One region of the Paenibacillus ihbetae genome, then DNA from elsewhere that is predicted to be linked to it. Evidence: riboswitches for the same ligand, from Rfam matches in the RefSeq annotation. Region 1 holds a riboswitch; each other region holds the start of a gene.

Evidence for each region. A riboswitch is a leader RNA that binds a small molecule or an ion and turns the genes downstream of it on or off. The one in region 1 is predicted to bind cyclic di-GMP.
Region 2: another riboswitch for cyclic di-GMP. It lies ahead of BBD41_RS15065 (DUF8202 domain-containing protein); the one in region 1 lies ahead of BBD41_RS11530 (DUF11 domain-containing protein).
Region 3: another riboswitch for cyclic di-GMP. It lies ahead of BBD41_RS15295 (helix-turn-helix transcriptional regulator); the one in region 1 lies ahead of BBD41_RS11530 (DUF11 domain-containing protein).
Region 4: another riboswitch for cyclic di-GMP. It lies ahead of BBD41_RS13100 (isopeptide-forming domain-containing fimbrial protein); the one in region 1 lies ahead of BBD41_RS11530 (DUF11 domain-containing protein).

What each region holds. Positions count from the first base shown of each region.
Region 1 is NZ_CP016809.1:2,567,718-2,571,934, reverse strand. Features, by position in the region: gene BBD41_RS11545 (MTH1187 family thiamine-binding protein) at 99-404, shown strand; tRNA gene BBD41_RS11540 (tRNA-Thr) at 503-574, shown strand; gene BBD41_RS30270 (hypothetical protein) at 1,259-1,435, shown strand; cyclic di-GMP riboswitch class I at 2,126-2,224, shown strand; gene BBD41_RS11530 (DUF11 domain-containing protein) at 2,465-4,217, shown strand, end outside.
Region 2 is NZ_CP016809.1:3,376,412-3,380,628, forward strand. Features, by position in the region: gene BBD41_RS15055 (VanZ family protein) at 1-768, shown strand, start outside; gene BBD41_RS15060 (DinB family protein) at 806-1,336, shown strand; cyclic di-GMP riboswitch class I at 1,785-1,884, shown strand; gene BBD41_RS15065 (DUF8202 domain-containing protein) at 2,080-4,217, shown strand, end outside.
Region 3 is NZ_CP016809.1:3,438,987-3,443,203, reverse strand. Features, by position in the region: gene BBD41_RS15300 (hypothetical protein) at 1-417, opposite strand, end outside; cyclic di-GMP riboswitch class I at 706-803, opposite strand; gene BBD41_RS15295 (helix-turn-helix transcriptional regulator) at 925-1,644, opposite strand; cyclic di-GMP riboswitch class I at 1,799-1,894, opposite strand; cyclic di-GMP riboswitch class I at 2,161-2,255, opposite strand; gene BBD41_RS15290 (FMN-dependent NADH-azoreductase) at 2,457-3,071, opposite strand; gene BBD41_RS15285 (MFS transporter) at 3,128-4,217, opposite strand, start outside.
Region 4 is NZ_CP016809.1:2,935,953-2,940,169, reverse strand. Features, by position in the region: gene BBD41_RS13100 (isopeptide-forming domain-containing fimbrial protein) at 1-1,729, opposite strand, end outside; cyclic di-GMP riboswitch class I at 2,111-2,208, opposite strand; gene BBD41_RS13095 (kanamycin nucleotidyltransferase C-terminal domain-containing protein) at 2,529-3,290, opposite strand; partial or broken gene BBD41_RS13090 (class I SAM-dependent methyltransferase) at 3,550-4,217, shown strand, end outside.

The sequences.
Region 1 (4,217 bases):
TACGAAATTTTGAAAAGACGCCCCGGAATTGATATGATATCTATATCGGATTCAACCACGTTGTGGATGAATGGAATGCTTCGAGGGAGGTTATTGTGATGGCAATTGCAGAAGTAACGGTCATTCCGATCGGAACGGCAACGACCAGCTTAAGCTCATATGTCGCGGAAATGCAGCGTATATTGAAGCAACAGGAGGGAATATCGTACGAATTGACTTCGATGAGCACGATTATTGAAGGGGAGCTTCCTATGATTTGGCGTGCAATCGAGGCGTTGCACGAGGCGCCGTTCTTGGCGGGCGCCAAGCGGGTATCCACCTCGGTCAAAATTGACGACCGGCGCGACCGGGCATCCTCAAGCAAGCAGAAGATTCAATCGGTGCAGGAGAAATTAGGCGGGTAATGCAACTCTCCTATAGGGTGTTTTTTCCATTAATGAGGGACTTGCATTTTCCCGTCGAAGGAATATAATATATTTTGTTGTTTCAAAATAACAAACTTGCTGGTGTAGCTCAGGGGTAGAGCAACGCACTCGTAATGCGTAGGTCGGGGGTTCAATTCCCTTCACCAGCATCCTTAGAAAGTCAATAACGGCGCGGTTTTCCGAGTTTATCGGAAACGCGCCGTTTTTGTTAAATAACCTGCACGTCTAACATTCTTCTAACCTTTAGTCGAGTAAAGTGGGTTTTTCGTCCTCGATTTGGTTCCCTAAGATCGAGTCACCAATTGTATTTAGAATAGCTTCTTTGCACTCGATTTAATTTCTTTTAAAAGGAAAGCAAGAAAGGGCCAGCTAGTGGCCCTTTCTTGCAAGATTGATCGTTCAGTTAATCTAGCGGCGTGTTTTATACGACTTCATTATTTTACGACGATAATAATAACTACCTTCTTTTTTTTCCGGGACATAGTAATCACCTCCCGTTTTCTAGATACTTCAACATATTCAAAGATAGTAGAGTTGGTTTGGATTTCTATCGAAAATAGTAGAATGGCATGCTTTTGGAACCAACTTTATTGTTCAAAAATAATAGAAGGTTCATGAATGCTGTTGGGGTATCACTAACAAACGAGGTAATAGTAGATGACAAAGCAAAGCCCCCCACATCCTTGGTCGGGGCGGGGGTCTGAAGATAATTAATTCCACTCACCATTATGGCGGTGGCATGGAGACAAGCAGAGCTCTTTCCAAAGGCAAATGAAGCAGAGATCCAGCGGACAAAATTCCTGCTCAGCTAATATAAAGAAATGACACTGCTTATGCAGGATTTTGAAAAGTTTGAGGAAGAGTTGAAGCAGACGACAATTGACGGAGAAGTCGCCCGCCGGATCGATCAGGAGGATCTGCATGCGGACAAGAGAGCCAATGCTACGATACCGATTCAAAAGCAGCGCTGGGTGTATCAACGGTATCGGTTCTACACCGCAGCAACTTGAAAGGGCCATAGTTTGATACAGGATGACGAGTCAAGGAAGGCTGTCGATTACAGATACATGCAGGGATACTCTTATAAGGAGACGTTGTTGATCTTTCGACATGGTTTGTCCGATAGCACGATCCGCAGGAAGATACTTGAGGGAACCGAGAGTATGGCCAATACATTAAAGCTAATGGGATTCTTTGAGCAGGACCATGAGGAGTTTTGAGAAGATAAGTTATTAGTCCAGTTCATTTTTAAATGTCTGCATAGTATGAATTATCTTCTTCGAAAGGAGGAGTTCGTTCTTATGAATAAACATCATCATAAGGTTAAAGTTATTGTCCTCAAACCTGGACAAAAAGTCATTGTAAAATGCAAAAAACACAAGAAGCATCGTGCATAAAAAGCTAAGAGCAAAAAATTAAAGTTTTTGAGAATACCCAAAAGAGCGGCAAACTAAGATGCTGATTGGGCCTTAGTTTGCCGCTATCTCTATTAAATATTTGTTTTCATTTAATGATAATTAATTCGATTTTAAATAACCCCTTCCTATTATCAATAATGATATGTATGCTAGTCATATTCTTCCTAAAAACGACAAATAAAAAGAAATAACTACAAAAAATGAGACTAAAGAACCTAACTTGTGATACTGATATATTATATGTTTTAGTAAATGTTAAAAATTTCAACTACATATAAGCTCGTACGATAGTGGCAAACTCATTGAAAAATGGGGACGCAAAGCTAGAGGGGCTAACGGATTTGCAGACAATGCAAATGCTACTGCCAGCCAGCTGCCGAATACGACGGACAACTCCGTCTGTTAGCGTTTGCTATAAGACGGTTTTTTCTTTTTAGTTATTATGAATTTTAATAAGCGGTAGTCGAGGCAACAAGCCTTGTCTATAGATGAGATAAATAAGCGAGGAGGATAGAATGAGCATAATTGTCGATAAAAACGACACTACAACAATCGTCCTATGAATACAGGGCAATTTGTTTTTTGTGACCTAAATTTCATGAAAGAATAGGAGGGGAAAGATTGGATAACAGGCGTTTTAGGAAATCGTTAACAAAAGTCCAGCTTTTATTTATGGCCTGTTTAATTACTTTCAGTGGAACGCTCCCATTTGGGGCAGAGGTAAAGGCAGCGACTGGGATAACTATTAATGACACTGATTCGTATGGTCTTGCTCATGATTTTAATACAACAAAAAGTTATATCTATCAACTGGATGGAAACGATCCTACCACTCTCAAGGGAAGCGTGGAAGTTGGGATGCCTCTATATGGCAACGGGTTTGCTATATCAGAGACGGAGAACGTTTTTTACGCATTTGGTCCCACAGCAAGTAGTGGCGGTCTGTACCGTATTAATCCTGACGGTAGCTACCAGTTCGAAGCAGCGTTACCCACAGGTGTTAGTAACGGAGTTATTGCTGGTACAAAATTTTACTATGGCTATAGTAGCGGTACGCAAAGTTTCATAAGATCATATGATTTGGTTACAAAAACTCAAACCTCTGCTGAAGTTAAAGGGTACGTTTGGGATGAGGGGGATTTGGTAGTTGATAGTAACGGTTATGTTTGGTTTTCTTCACCTCCTTCATCAGCTAAGACAGATACTTTCATTCAAATTGACCCGAACACCGGTAGAGTATTACGCGAAATTCCCTTCACAAATGCAGATGGTATTTCTGTAGAAGGCACAGTAAGAGGACTCAGCTTTTTACCTAACGGTAAGTTACTAATTGCTAGTGGTGCGAATACAACAAACCCTACATATTATTCTCTTGACCCTGCTACAATGAGTACAACTTATCTGGGTTCGGTTACAGGTCTCGGAGTTTATGATTTAGCATCACGAATAACCCAAAAATTCGATACTAATCCGCCAAACCCGACGCCGCCTGGCGTATGCGGGCCGAGAGTGGTATTGACTAACGGTAGTTTTGAACAGCCGACTGCAAGAATGCCAGGGGATACTGGTTCTCCAGGCTCCGAAACATATTGGCAGTATTTTCAGGAGCATGAAGTTCCAGGTTGGAAAACAACAGCCTCTGATAAATTTATTCAAATTATGAAAAATGAATATATTTATGAAGGGATGAAGATTAACCCACCTCATGGGAATCAATATGTTGAGTTAAATGCGCAACAAGTATCGACATTGTATCAAGATGTTACAACGACGCCAGGTCAAACCATTTATTGGCGATTGGCTCATAAAGGGCTTCTGGGTGTCGATACAATGGCTGTACAAATAGGCTCAGCGGATATTCCAATAGATCAGCTACCGGTAATTCAGCAAATTAGTACCGGAAATACGGAGTGGAAATATTATTCCGGCTCCTATACAGTACCAACAGGCCAAACAACAACACGGTTTGCTTTTAACTCCGTAGATGCAGCTGGTGGAAGTCAACATTATGGTAATTTGTTAGACGATATCTTCTTAGGCACGGAACCTTGCGGAGTCGTCACAAAGTCCGTAGACCCCGTTGACAATGTTCAGGAAGCAGATACTTTAACCTATACGGTCAACTTTAAAAATGATGGAGGGGATGAGACAAGTAACACATTATTTACGGACCTTATCCCCGACGGAACGGGATACATCCCCGGCTCCCTAGAAATCGTATCCGGGCCTAACAGCGGGAAACTAACGGATGCAGCGGGAGATGACCAGGGTGAGTATATTGCAAGCGAAAATCGGATTGTCGTTCGGTTAGGGAACGGAGCGGACGGAAGCCAGGCAGGCAGATTTCCGAACGTCGACGTCTTACCTGACGGGA
Region 2 (4,217 bases), 810 kb from region 1:
AACTTTGCCAACTTTGCAGCCTTTCTGCCCTACGGAATTCTCGTTCCGCAGCTATTTCCATGCCGTTTTCTTCGGTTCATCAGTATATTTCTGGTTTCTATTGTGCTGCTTGAAACGGTTCAAATGGTAACGCATTTAGGAAGCTTTGATATTGATGATGTGCTCATCAATACATTGGGGGCAGCGATTGGATTTCTCGCACAACAATTAGTGCGGCCTCCAAAAGATTCCGTTAAGGGCCTGAGTAAAATCGTCTTCATAACGATCCTCCTTTCCATTGGGACTACCGTAACGATTCAAGGAGTGAATCATTTATTTGCACAGGCAACAAAAATCGAAGCAGGCAAGGAAATAGGGCTGCACGAGCTCCCGTTAAAGAGTGGTTCTGTAGCTTGGGAGACAGGCCTTACCGGTTTTGAAGCGGGCCGTAAAGAAGTGGAGCCTCAAATGAATGTGTTGAGCAGGAATAATTCAGGGAACTGCACATTCACTTATCAATTGGATGGGAAGTATCTGACATTCTCCAGCTACAGCGCCATTCCGGACGATATTTTCCATGGCGAGAGCACCGTCATCATTACCGTAGATGGGGTCGAAGCAAGCAGGAGCACTTATATCGCAGATGGAAAGGAACGAGAGGTTCCTGCTTATTCCGAAATGGACATTCAAGGAGCACAGGAGCTTACCATCTCGATAATGAATGAAGACCAAAATCCGAATATAAATGTATTAATGTGGGATGCAATCCTTACAGAAATAAAGAAATAATTGGCCGGGAAGCCACTATTGCAGGAGGAAGAGCCTGATGCTTAAAGATTTGCAAGGTGAGGCAAATATGTCCCCGATCGTTGGGATGTTATATTCTGCGGTGAAAGAGAACAGCCAGCGACTTCAGTTGATTACGAAGGGAATGTCGCAGGAAGAAGTCGATTACAAGGGCCCCGATGGCAGCTTTAACAGCACCGCTCAATTAATGAGACATATCCTGTATGTTGATTTGAATTGGGTGTATCGAATGAAAGGGGAGCCGCTTCCTTATTCGTTACAAGAACAATACGGCCCCATGATCGATGCGAACAACCGGCTGCCGATGATCATAGGCAAGTCGCTCAACACGCTGATATCGGAGTATGAAGAGGTGTTAAGCATCCTGAAAGACACCTGTTCCCAATTGCAGGATGCTGATTTAGATCGGGTGGTCACCTTTGGTCATGAGAATGAAAAGCAAGCAACCATCCGCTGGGGATTATGGCATATGGCTGACCATAACCGTTATCATCAGGCACATATTAATCTGCTAAGAAAATGGTATGCAGAGCATTCGCTTTCAAAATAAAGGGATATCACGTAAAGATTCGGCACCTGCGGATGTATTCTATTTGTAAGAAAGATTTGACGTTGGTTTGACTTAAGCCATCCTGTGCGGGATGGCTTTTAAGTGCTTCCTTTCGCATTTCAAAAGTGAGGGAGATCGCCCATTTGCATGGCTTGTCGTCCGAGCGTCGCTGATCATCGTGCAGCAGTCATCATTACACCGCGCGCTGGGAGAGGCACGCGGTAATTGTACTCCTCCGCTGTGCAGAAATTCTCATTGCATCGAGGCTTCTTCGGAGCTTAATAATAAGCAGTCATGTATAGATTTTAGTGCCAAAAGTCGCGATTTACCAAAATACGACAAATAGTGATAATATACTACAAAAATAAGGCCGTAGAACCTAATTTAATCCGCTGTAATAATATACCTTTAGTATAATAGTTAATGTTTCTCAATTACATACAAGGTCGTACGATCATGGCAAACCCATTGAAAAGTGGGGACGCAAAGCTATAGGGGCTAACGGATTTGCTGCAATACGCAAATTCTACTGCCAGCCAGCTACCGAATACGGCGGAGGCCTCCGTCCAGCGTTTGACCGCTTTGACGGAGGTTTTTTTTTGCAACGGGGGTGGTGCTTATCGATGGTATATATGTTTAGTTCTTTATACATTGCCGGGTTTACCCACCTGTTAGTCACTCTAACGGGTGAATCTTGATGAATGCTGCATGACATTTAATGAATGTAAATAGGAGGTAGAGAGATGTTTGCCAAAGGCAGTAAGTACTACTGGAAAAGGCAGTTAGCCATTTTGCTTTCAATCGTGGTCGTAGCTGGCGGCTTTCCACTTGCGTTGGCTCCTCAGACAGCAAATGCTGCTGCGAACGGTCCGGGCGGGGTTAGCCAGGATTTGGTCTCCTGGTTCGAGTTAACGAAAGGGATGGACAGCGGGTTTGAAGATAACGGAACCTATATCACCAAATTGCAGGATTTAGCCGATCCCAACAGGGTATGGGTCCCTTATCACACGGACAGGGTTCTAAAACTTGAGGATATCGGCAAGGCGATGATCAACTATCACCCGGTAACCGTATCTTTTACAGCAACTAAGAAAATGCAATTTAAAACAAACTCTGAATTAGCTATTCCCGCCACTGGTGCAAGAGAAGTATTCTCTGTACAAATCAATGGTACGACCGGCTTCCCGTGGGAATTTGGGGGGAACGAAACCAGCTCGTCGGCTTATCAACAAAATAATATTTCGACGCATTTTGGAACGTCCGCATTGAAGAGCTTTACACCTGCAGAGACGATTACCGTCCCTCACATTCTTAACGCCAGGGCGGGGAATGACTGGGCTCTTTCCATTAATGGTTATCTGGAAAAGGCGGAACCAACGAATAGCGTGGACTGGACAAGAAATATGGGTGGAACAGCCGGTTATCATTATATTGGCGCAGCCCACAATAGAACTTTTGATGGCGGACAAATTGCAGAAGTGCTTGTGTTTAACCGCAAATTGAATGAGGAAGAGCGGGAAAAGGTAAACAGTTATCTCGCGCTGAAATATGGCATTACATTGAAAACCGAAGCAGGTGATCCTGCCGACTATGTTGCAAGTAACGGCACATTAATGTGGGCAGCAGCTGACAACAGCGGTTTTGGGCATAGGATCACAGGGATCGGAAAAGATGTTGCCGGAGGGCTTGAGCAGACCCAATCCAAGTCCCAGGTTGAGGGAGCGAACGTCGCCATAGCTCTTGGTGATTTTGAAGCTTCCAACAAGGAAAATGCGCAGAAGAATCCGATCGCTACGGATACGACTTTTCTAACATTTAGTGACAATGGTAATCCAGCTGATTACGTGAATGTAATTGACGATACGGATTTGCCTCAAGCATTAAAGCATGCGAATGACACGACACAATCTCCGGCAACTATGATGTCGCGAGTGTATAAAGTCGAGAAAAGCGCCGATTGGACCGATGCGCCGATTACTTTGCAAGTCGACGGCGCAGATCAAGAGAAGTATCGAATCTACCTGTTAACGAGCAATAGTCCGACGTTTGAGCAGGCAGCAGTAACCGTGGTCCCAGCGGACAAAGTGACCGGCAAGGCAACTTTGAACAGCAGCCAGCTTGCTGACGGAAGCTACTTTACTTTTGTCACTCAGGTGGATAAAAGGGATCTGGAACAACGCGCGAATGAAATCCAAGCCGAAAACTTGCAAGAGGAAAACTACTCGGCAGCAAGCTGGGCAGCTTTCGATCAAGCTCTGAAAGAAGCTGAAGCCGCATTGCAAAATCCGGCTGCTACCCAGAAGGAAGTCGATGATGCGCTGAAAGCGCTCGATGATGCGCGTAATGGATTGACTGCAGATAAATCGGCATTGCAGAACAGAGTGGACGAGCTGGAGGCCGAAAATCTTGCTGAGGAGAACTACTCCAAGGACTCCTGGGATGCCTTTCAAGCTGCGTTGACGCACGCAGAGGAAGTTCTGCAAAATCCGGCTGCTACCCAAAAAGAAGTCGATGAGGCTCTGCAAGCTTTGAATGAGGCGCGCGATGGACTGCGGGCCGATAAAACCGAGCTTGAAGCGACGGTCAATGAAATTGATAATTTCATGACGAGTGGCGGCTATGATGAAAATAACTATACTTCGGAGAGTCTGACACCGTTTAAGGATGCTCTGCAGAATGCTCAAGATGTATTGAGCAAACCGGACGCTACGCAGCAGGAAATTGATGAAGCAAATCAAGCCTTAAGAGAAGCGTATGAAAATCTGGTTACGAAGGACGCGATTCTTGAGAAGCTGGAATTGAAGGTATTTGATGCACAGGGCGGAGCAGAAATTCAGTTAGAGCCTCCGTTCGATGGCCATCAATATCTGAATTATCAAGC
Region 3 (4,217 bases), 870 kb from region 1:
ACGTTCAAGCCGCATCTGTACTTCGGGATGTTCTATACCGTCTACTCTGGCAAAACGGATGGCTTCTTTAAGCGATGCAGCAATTGCCGTCAATTCCGGTACGGGTTCAGCTAGTTTTTTCTGCAAGGAGGAAATGGCTTTTGCGTACTTGGCTAATACTTCACGGTCTCTCTCTGGTGTCGCCGCTAGCTTCTCCGGTGTCAAATCGTATTCCATCAGTGCGGAGATCTCCTCACGGGCAGTCTCTGCATCCCCCTCCTTTAGCGATACGGAGACCGCTGACAAGTGCGCTCTTGTACAGGGGATACAACCAACCGATACATGCATATCCGGGGCATATTGACTGTAAGGCACAGCTTCGTTTTTAATTGCTACAGCTTCGAAGGTATTGGAATCCTCCATTTTAATATCGCTCATAAATCATTTCCTCCTCAAAGTTTTAGTTTAGCTTCTATTAATTCCAGGATACTGTTTGGATCATATATCAAGAACGCTTCTTCGCCCAGTTCTCTCCGAAGTTCCAAAAGCGCTTATGCATTCAATAGATTTAATACAGCTTGAATACATATCATCCCCTCCTTGTCACACGATTCTGCTTTGGTGCCGTTATTTCGAGACGGGAGTGTGTTCCTCACCTCCTATAGCAAGATCACCTAGAATACAAAAAACCCCCGCCATGTTTAAATAGACGGAGGCTCCGTCGTATTCGGTAACTGGCTGGCATAGTGGTTGCATTAAAAACACCCACCTTAGCCCCTGTAGCTTTGCGTCGCCATCTTTCAACGGGTTTGCTATTATCGTACGATGTATGAAATTGTAAAAATTAATTAATCCTTCAACAACAACTTACTTTAAATTATAAGATTCGACGTAAATAAAAAAAATACCCAAAATTGGGTAATGGATGCGTATGTATTCCATTCTTTAGGTAAACTTCCTCAGAAACGCTCCTTTATGATTGACTCTCGTTTTGGCGTAAATTTTTTTAATAAACGTGCGGACCGTGCTTTGACTAATTCCATAGGTATCCGCGATTTCAGGCACGTTTTTATTTTCCAGCCACCCGTAGGCGATTTCCTTCTCGCGATTCGTTAATTTATATTGCTCAAAGAGGGAATAGGTCAGCTCCTTTTGCAGCATGGGATCCTTCTGGGGCAGCTTTTCTTCAATATTTTTGGCCAAATGCTCAATGAGGGGCAGGGCAAATGTAACCTCGTGAAAATAATGAAAACAGAGGCTGAGGTAGCCGATGATAACATTTTTGATTCGGATGGGCGTGCAAACGCAGGACAGCTCCGCAAACAATCGATTGCTGTGCTCGGCGCCGATTACGACTGAAGCCGAGTGTTTTTCCATGGATAAACCAATGGCATTGATTCCCGCCTTGTTCATAGCAGAAGATGTACCAATTTTCATATGGTTTCTTTCAAAGTAGCCTTTTAACAGCTCCGTCCCGCAATAGTCGATAATGGTTCCCTCTGGGTCCGCAATGACAAATAAATAAGGTATAGGCAGCAAATCGTTCATATTCCCGGTTTCCTCTTGCAACAGATACAGGATTTCTTTTCGCTCGATCAGCCTCTTTTTTATTTCAGTCATGCTGAGGAAATGATCGTTTACTTTCAGCAATGTTCTTTGGCCCATTATTTTCCCTTCTTCCTTGTTAAGAATAAGTGATTAATAATGAAATCGATCTCCTATTCATCGCCGCTGCAAAATCGTAGTCTTTTAGCGAAAAATAAAAAACCTCCATCCATGAAAATTACCATAGCAAAATAGGACGGGGGTTTCCGTCGTATTCGGCAACTGGCTGGCATCACGAATCTTAGGCAGATCCGCATTAGCCCCTATAGCTTTGCGTCGCCACTTTTCAGTGGGTTTGCTATTATCGTACGAAACGATTCGATTGGTTGGCTGTCAAACACGCTTCCGCATGAAATTACCGAGTTATCCGTTTATAGCCCTGCCTAGTAATGACATGCTGCGGGACATCATTCTCCGCATCATTCACCTCCCTTCAGGCATCCATGATTTTCTCTTCGAGGAACAGGCAGCTGGCGCAGGAACCTCCCTTTGAAAAATTTGTGAACAGCAAATAGCCTCCGTCAGCTTGAAGACCTAGGTAGTAACTAGCAAGAAGTGACGGAGGCTTCCGTCGTATTCGGCAGCTGGCTGGCATCGCGGTTCTATGCAGATCCGCATTAGCCCCTATAGCTTTGCGTCGCCACTTTTCAGTGGGTTTGCGATTATCGTACGAACGATTCAATTGTCGAATAGTACTACAAATAGTTCTGAATAAATGACCTAATCAAACTATAACTTACATTGTTTTTTATTGAACATAGGCTGCTTGGCTCAAATTCCCGACATTTTTTTGTTGTATTTTGTCTTTTTTTGTCGCAGAGCAAATAACAGGAAGCGCAATATGTCAAAATAACCAGCTTCTCATCGTGATTTTAGAAAAGCTTTGCTGTCTCGGCTGCCCGCCGAAGGCCTTCCTCGATGATTTCCTCGCTGCGATCCCGGAATTGATTATGCCCCTCAATGATAACCGTCGTGATGTCGGTGATTCCGAACACGTTGAGATGATTTTTTACGAAGCTGACGGCCATCTCGGATGGATCGCCTTCCTTGTAGATCCCGCCTCTGGCATTCAGCAGTGCTGCTTTTTTGTCACCCAACAGACCGACCAATCCCTGCTCCGTATACATGAAAGTTTTGCGCGGATGGTGCATGCAGTCCAGGTAGGCATGCAGCACTGCAGGAACCGTCAGGTTCCAGAGCGGGAAGGCAAACACCAGTTTATCGGCGGCAAGAAATTGCTCCAAGTGCCTGTTGACGATGTCCCGAACGGCCTGCTCCTCATCCGTAAGCTCCATGCCCATGGCTGACTTGAAATTCCCGCTAATCATAATGTCGTCCAGGAGGGGAATGCGTTCCCGAAACAGGTCGACCTCGACCACCGTATCATTCGGATGTGCCTCGCGGTAGCTGTTGAAAAATGCGTCGTATAATCTGCTTGTGACGGCCCCTTGGCGGTTGTTGGCTTTAATGAATAAAGTGGTTGTCATTAGAATCTCCTCCTATATTTCGTAATTGTAATGAATGGACTCGAAAGCATGCGATATCAGCTTCCCGCCGCTTTTATATGGCCCGGTTCCTTCCTCCCGAACCTTAGGGAATAGAACATCAGCATGGCGATCAACAGCCCGGCAAGCACCAGATAAATATTGCTGTAAATCTGCCCCTCGGCATAGGCGTACAAGGGGTTCCACGATCCCCCGGAACGGATATCCAGCATCGTGCCGTACACACCGGAAGCGATCCCGGCCGCAATAAAATTCAGCATCTGCATCAGCCCCATTCCGATGCCGGCCTGCTCCTTCGCTAAGCTGAGGGAGACGGAATTGGATAGTGCAATCATCCCGAACGTCTGCCCGACATTGCCAATAATCAGGAGGAGCGCAACCGCGACGGCTGAAATGGCGGAGAACGTGGATAAGAGTACAAAGCAAGCGATTAACATGATCATGGCGATCAGAAACAGATACGTGTTCCCTTTGGCATCGGCCAGCTTCCCCCCTGTCTTCCCGAGCAGAGCGGAGGCCGCGGCGGCCGGCACCATGACAAATCCGATCCATCCCGGAGGCAGCGCATGGACATCTGCCAGCAGCAGCGGGCTTAGAAAATGCAGCGCAAAGGCCGTGCCGCTAAACAGAAACATGATGACAAGCCTAACCGAATACTCTTGATTGCGGAACAAAACCGGGCTCACGAACGGGGCGGACGTACGGTGGATCCGGATAATGAACAGCAAGGCCACCAGCAGCCCGGCTAGCGGAAGCCACCAGATTCCGTTCGTGATTCCCAGCAGCAGACAAGTGATCGCGACGGCCAGCAGGCCGCCTCCCAGCAGATCGAATGATCCTGACACCTGAGGGTCTTCGTCCTTCAGATATTTCCGGTAAAAAGTAAGCGTGACGAGAATCAACAGAGGGATGCTGAACAGCCAGCGCCAATGAGCAAAGCCGGCCACGAGCGAGGACACGACCGGCCCGAGTGCGCTGCCGATGGACAATCCAACAAAGGCTGTCGCCATGGCCGCTCCTCTTCGCTCCGGCGCGAAGTAGCGAATCGGTATAAGTGTAGCCGCTGCCGGAATGGCGGCAGCACCGACCGCCTGCAGGCATCTTGCAGCCAGGACCATCCAGAATGCC
Region 4 (4,217 bases), 370 kb from region 1:
CTGCGATAACACATGGTTCGGTTCCCAGGAAGATGTTGTCCAGGTGGTTGCCGTAACCGATTGATCCACTGGATGTCGAAACGGCTTCAAACCCAAACCTTGTCATCGTTTGTCCAGCTGGAACGGTATATGTTCCTGTATAGGTTTCCCACGCCGTGTTCCCTGACGACATTTGTTTTTGTGGAACCGTATCATAGGGATTGTCTGTTGCCGGACCAATGCGAACCTGCATCGTATCCACTCCATACCGACCCTTATGGGAGAGTCTCCAATAGATTGTCTGTCCAGGTGTGGTCGGCACGTCTTGGTATAACATGCCGTTCTCAACGGCATTTAACTCCGCATAACGATTACCGTCAACAGGGGCCGGTTGCTGCTTAACTTCAGGATCAGGATAACCCTGAGCGTAATCCCAAATTTCAATTAAGTGAACATTGGCTCCATTACCTGTATCCGTTGTCATCCATCCTGGCACTTCATCCTGATAGAACATAAAAGGACTGTTGACTGGGTCATAGGATCCTCGTTCAGGTCCTTCTTCAAAACTACCATTAATCAAGGCCACTCGGTTTCCACATGCGTTAGGTGGAGTCGTTGGAGGAACCGAATCCGATACTTCAACGTTAATCGTAGCTTCGGCAGTGGCGCATTTGCCGTCATTGGCGATGACGGTGAAGCTATCGGTGCCGATAAAGTCTTGTGCTGGCGTATACGACCAAGTTCCGTCCGCATTAACCGTCACAGTTCCGTTCTGAGGATCCGTCGCGCCTTTGGCGTACGTCAATGGATCTCCATCCGGGTCGGCGCCGATTACTTGTCCCGAGACCGGCGTATTTACCGCGGTGACTTTTGAATCACCCGGCACAACGGGTGCCTCGTTCACTTTGTAAGTATTATTCGGATCGAGAGTATCGATCGGTGCGTATGCATTCACAAAATACCAGCTATGGATATCATGCGTCTCGTAATTCGGAGATCCTGTTGATCCTGTAAAACCGGCATGAATCGATTGTCCGTTAAATATCGAACCAAGATCGATGCCATTGACATCTAAAACTTTGCTGGCATTTACCCGATCCGGCGAAGTGCCCAGATGAACCTGAACATTCCGAGTTGAACTATTGTAATCGATCCACGTATAGTACTGGGTTCCGTCAGACAATTTGAAGCTGGTGCTGTCTAAATCGGTATACCAGCCTGCTTGATTCACTACGTCTCCATTTACCGCAAGTCCAACGTAGTTTGAAGAAGGATCCTTATAAACATCGTTTTTAAACGTGTCATATTTAACGGCAAAACTCGGACTAATGCCGTAATATCCCAAGCCGCCACCGTTCATATTCTGGCTGGTTGTGCCAGTCTGGAGCGTAAAGGTCAATCCATCGCTTGCGCCTTGAGCGCTCGGGTTACTCATTTTAAAAGAAAAGGCCGTGCTGAATGAATAATTGTCTCTAGGACACAGTGCGGTATTGTTAAATGCGGCTCCGCTTTGTAATGTAGTCGGCTGTGTCAATCGTATAAAATTTTGCCCTTGAGCGATTGTGGCATGACCATCCAAGGTAAATTGATTGACCGTATTTTGGGAGAATTCATCAAATTTAAAATTCAGCCAGTTATCTGCAGCCGCCTCAGCCTGTTGAGGGTACAGAGGCAGAAGCTGACCGAACAAAATGATGAAAACAGCCGCCAAACACTTTAAACGCCGACTGAATATCGATGTTCTGTTCATCGTTTCCTCCCTTATTTCTAGTGAGAGACTTTAGAGCCATCCAAGGCTGTCAATAAATTAAATGAATGATGGGATATTGTAAATTTAAAGGCAGCTCAGGGTATATGTACTACAGAGTGATGTTCGAGCAGATCGAACACTTTAGTTGGCTCTAATCATAATCTTATGCTGCACGGCGAATGTTTCTTGATCGCCTGGTTTTCCAACCCCTCCTTCGACGTATTAATCAATTTTTCTCCCCAAAGCTCCTTCCCTCCTCGCAGGTTCATTATCTATAGACAGGGCTTGAAACCCCAGCTATCAAAATAGTAAAAATTTTATCTAAAAATTAAAGAAACCCCCGTCCAAAGGCAACGCTACCAGACGGAGGTCTCCGTCGTATTCGGCAGCTGGCTGGCACTAGCATTTGCTCTATAGCAAATCCGTTAGCCCCTATAGCTTTGCGTCCCCATTTTTCAATGGGTTTGCCATGTTCGTACGAACTAGAACAGATATGTATTTGGAAAATTTAACATTTACTTAAACATATAATATATAAGTATCGAAAGTTAGGGTCCTAAGCCTTATTTTTGTAGCATTTTCTTCCTTTGTGTCGTTAATACTCACTTAGCATCGAAAAAAAGGAGATTAATTCGAGAAAGCTGAGTGAAGCGGGGGACGTGCAGCACCGGGGCTGCACGGAGTATAAGATCGACAGCCATTCAAGCATGCTCTAGACCAGAAACCTTACGCAAAGGGAGGAGTAACGGAACGGTGTAACAATTAGCTGCTGTTCGTGATGCTGTTTTTTCTACGGCAATCAAAAAGGAAGCTTGTCCAACTTATACTCGATGCCCATCTCCCCAAACCATTCGTTTAGTCCAGTCCACAAATGCTCGCAGCGCTCATATACCAGCTCCGAATCATGAAGCTGCCCGCGGGTCACCAATTCGATAAGCTCATCATAGCCCGATGGGCGAGATGGCATTTGAAGCGATTCCTCATAGGTTCTGGCTCGGGTAGTATAGAAGGTTTTGTTGGCGAGCCCGATCAGCTTGGCGCTCTGCCACGCCAGATCCTTGGCACCGAGGGCCAGGTAGCCGTGATTGCCAGCCAATTTATTGTTGCGGATTTTGCCCATCGTTTCATAAGGCTCCCAAATCATAAATTCTCTCATTACGTCCCGAATTGCTTCGTCGGAAATGTGCATCGGCCGTGTGCGAATCTCATCGAGCAGCCGGTCCGGATCATAGATTGCTTGCAAATGAGCATATGCGCCTGCCTTAATGGCCCAGGAATCGTCAACGGTCGCCGCGGAGCGCATCGCTTCGCGTTTTTGCTTCATTCCGATTTCGATTTTGAATGGGGGATAGATAAATTCATGCCCGGGAAGAGAGAAACCATCCTTCGTAATAACCCGAAGCTCGATATCGGAGTAAGGCCCGTCGATCCCTTGGGCAAGCGAGCCGTACAGGCCGATCGCCAGAATGGCATCGCCATGAAGCTGAAGCAGCCGATCCTTGATTTGGGCGACCAATTTCATTTTTTCCTCTCTTGTCGTGGGAGCAGGGTAAGGCAGCATATGTGTGACCCTCCTTATATGGCTTTTTTCAAATTGAATACGTACATAAAAAGAGTATAGCTTAAACACCGGAGTTCGGATATGAAGTGGGTAAGGAGCGTCAGAGAGGGGAAGTGTGGAGAGTTAGGAACCATTGCGGCTTGCTTCGATCGATAAATGGCTAATATCCACCCATTCCATCATATGGTAATATAGGTTTGCGGAGATGGCGCTTGGATGGCCGGGATCCGCACCAAGATCATAGCTGAGGTGAGATGAGATGAGAAGAGACGAGATGAGGCAAGGGAAGACGAAGCTGGAATTGGACCGGGTGGTGTTTATCGGCCGGACCTATGAGGAGTATATGCAGATGTTTGATCTGCAGGCAAAGGAGCTGGCAGGCAAGAAAATATTAGATTGCCCTGCCGGAGCATGCTCCTTTACGGCGCATGCCGCAGCGGCCGGATTGGATGTCACCGCAAGCGATATCGCTTACGATCATCGGATCGAGGATCTGGAGCGGAAGGGCCTGGAGGATACCGCGCACGCAATGGAATCCATGGAGCAGACGAAGCGAAACTTTGTATGGGACTTTTACGGGGATGTTGCGGGCGTTAGCCGTCATCGCCATCAAGCCCTCCGGGACTGTGTTGCGGATATGAGAGCACATCCGGAGCGGTATGTGGCTGCGGTGCTGCCGGAGCTGCCATTTTGCGATGAACAGTTCGATCTGGTGTTATCCGCCCATTTTCTGTTTATGTACAGCGATCGTTTGGACTATGACTTTCACCGAAACACGATCCGAGAACTGCTTCGGGTTACTTCGGAGGAAGTGCGTATTTTTCCGCTCACGGATTTATCGGGGAACCGATATGAACATCTGGAGCGATTGATTCAAGATTTGGAAGCGGAGGTCTCGAAGTGACCGAGAACCAGGTGTCCTATGAA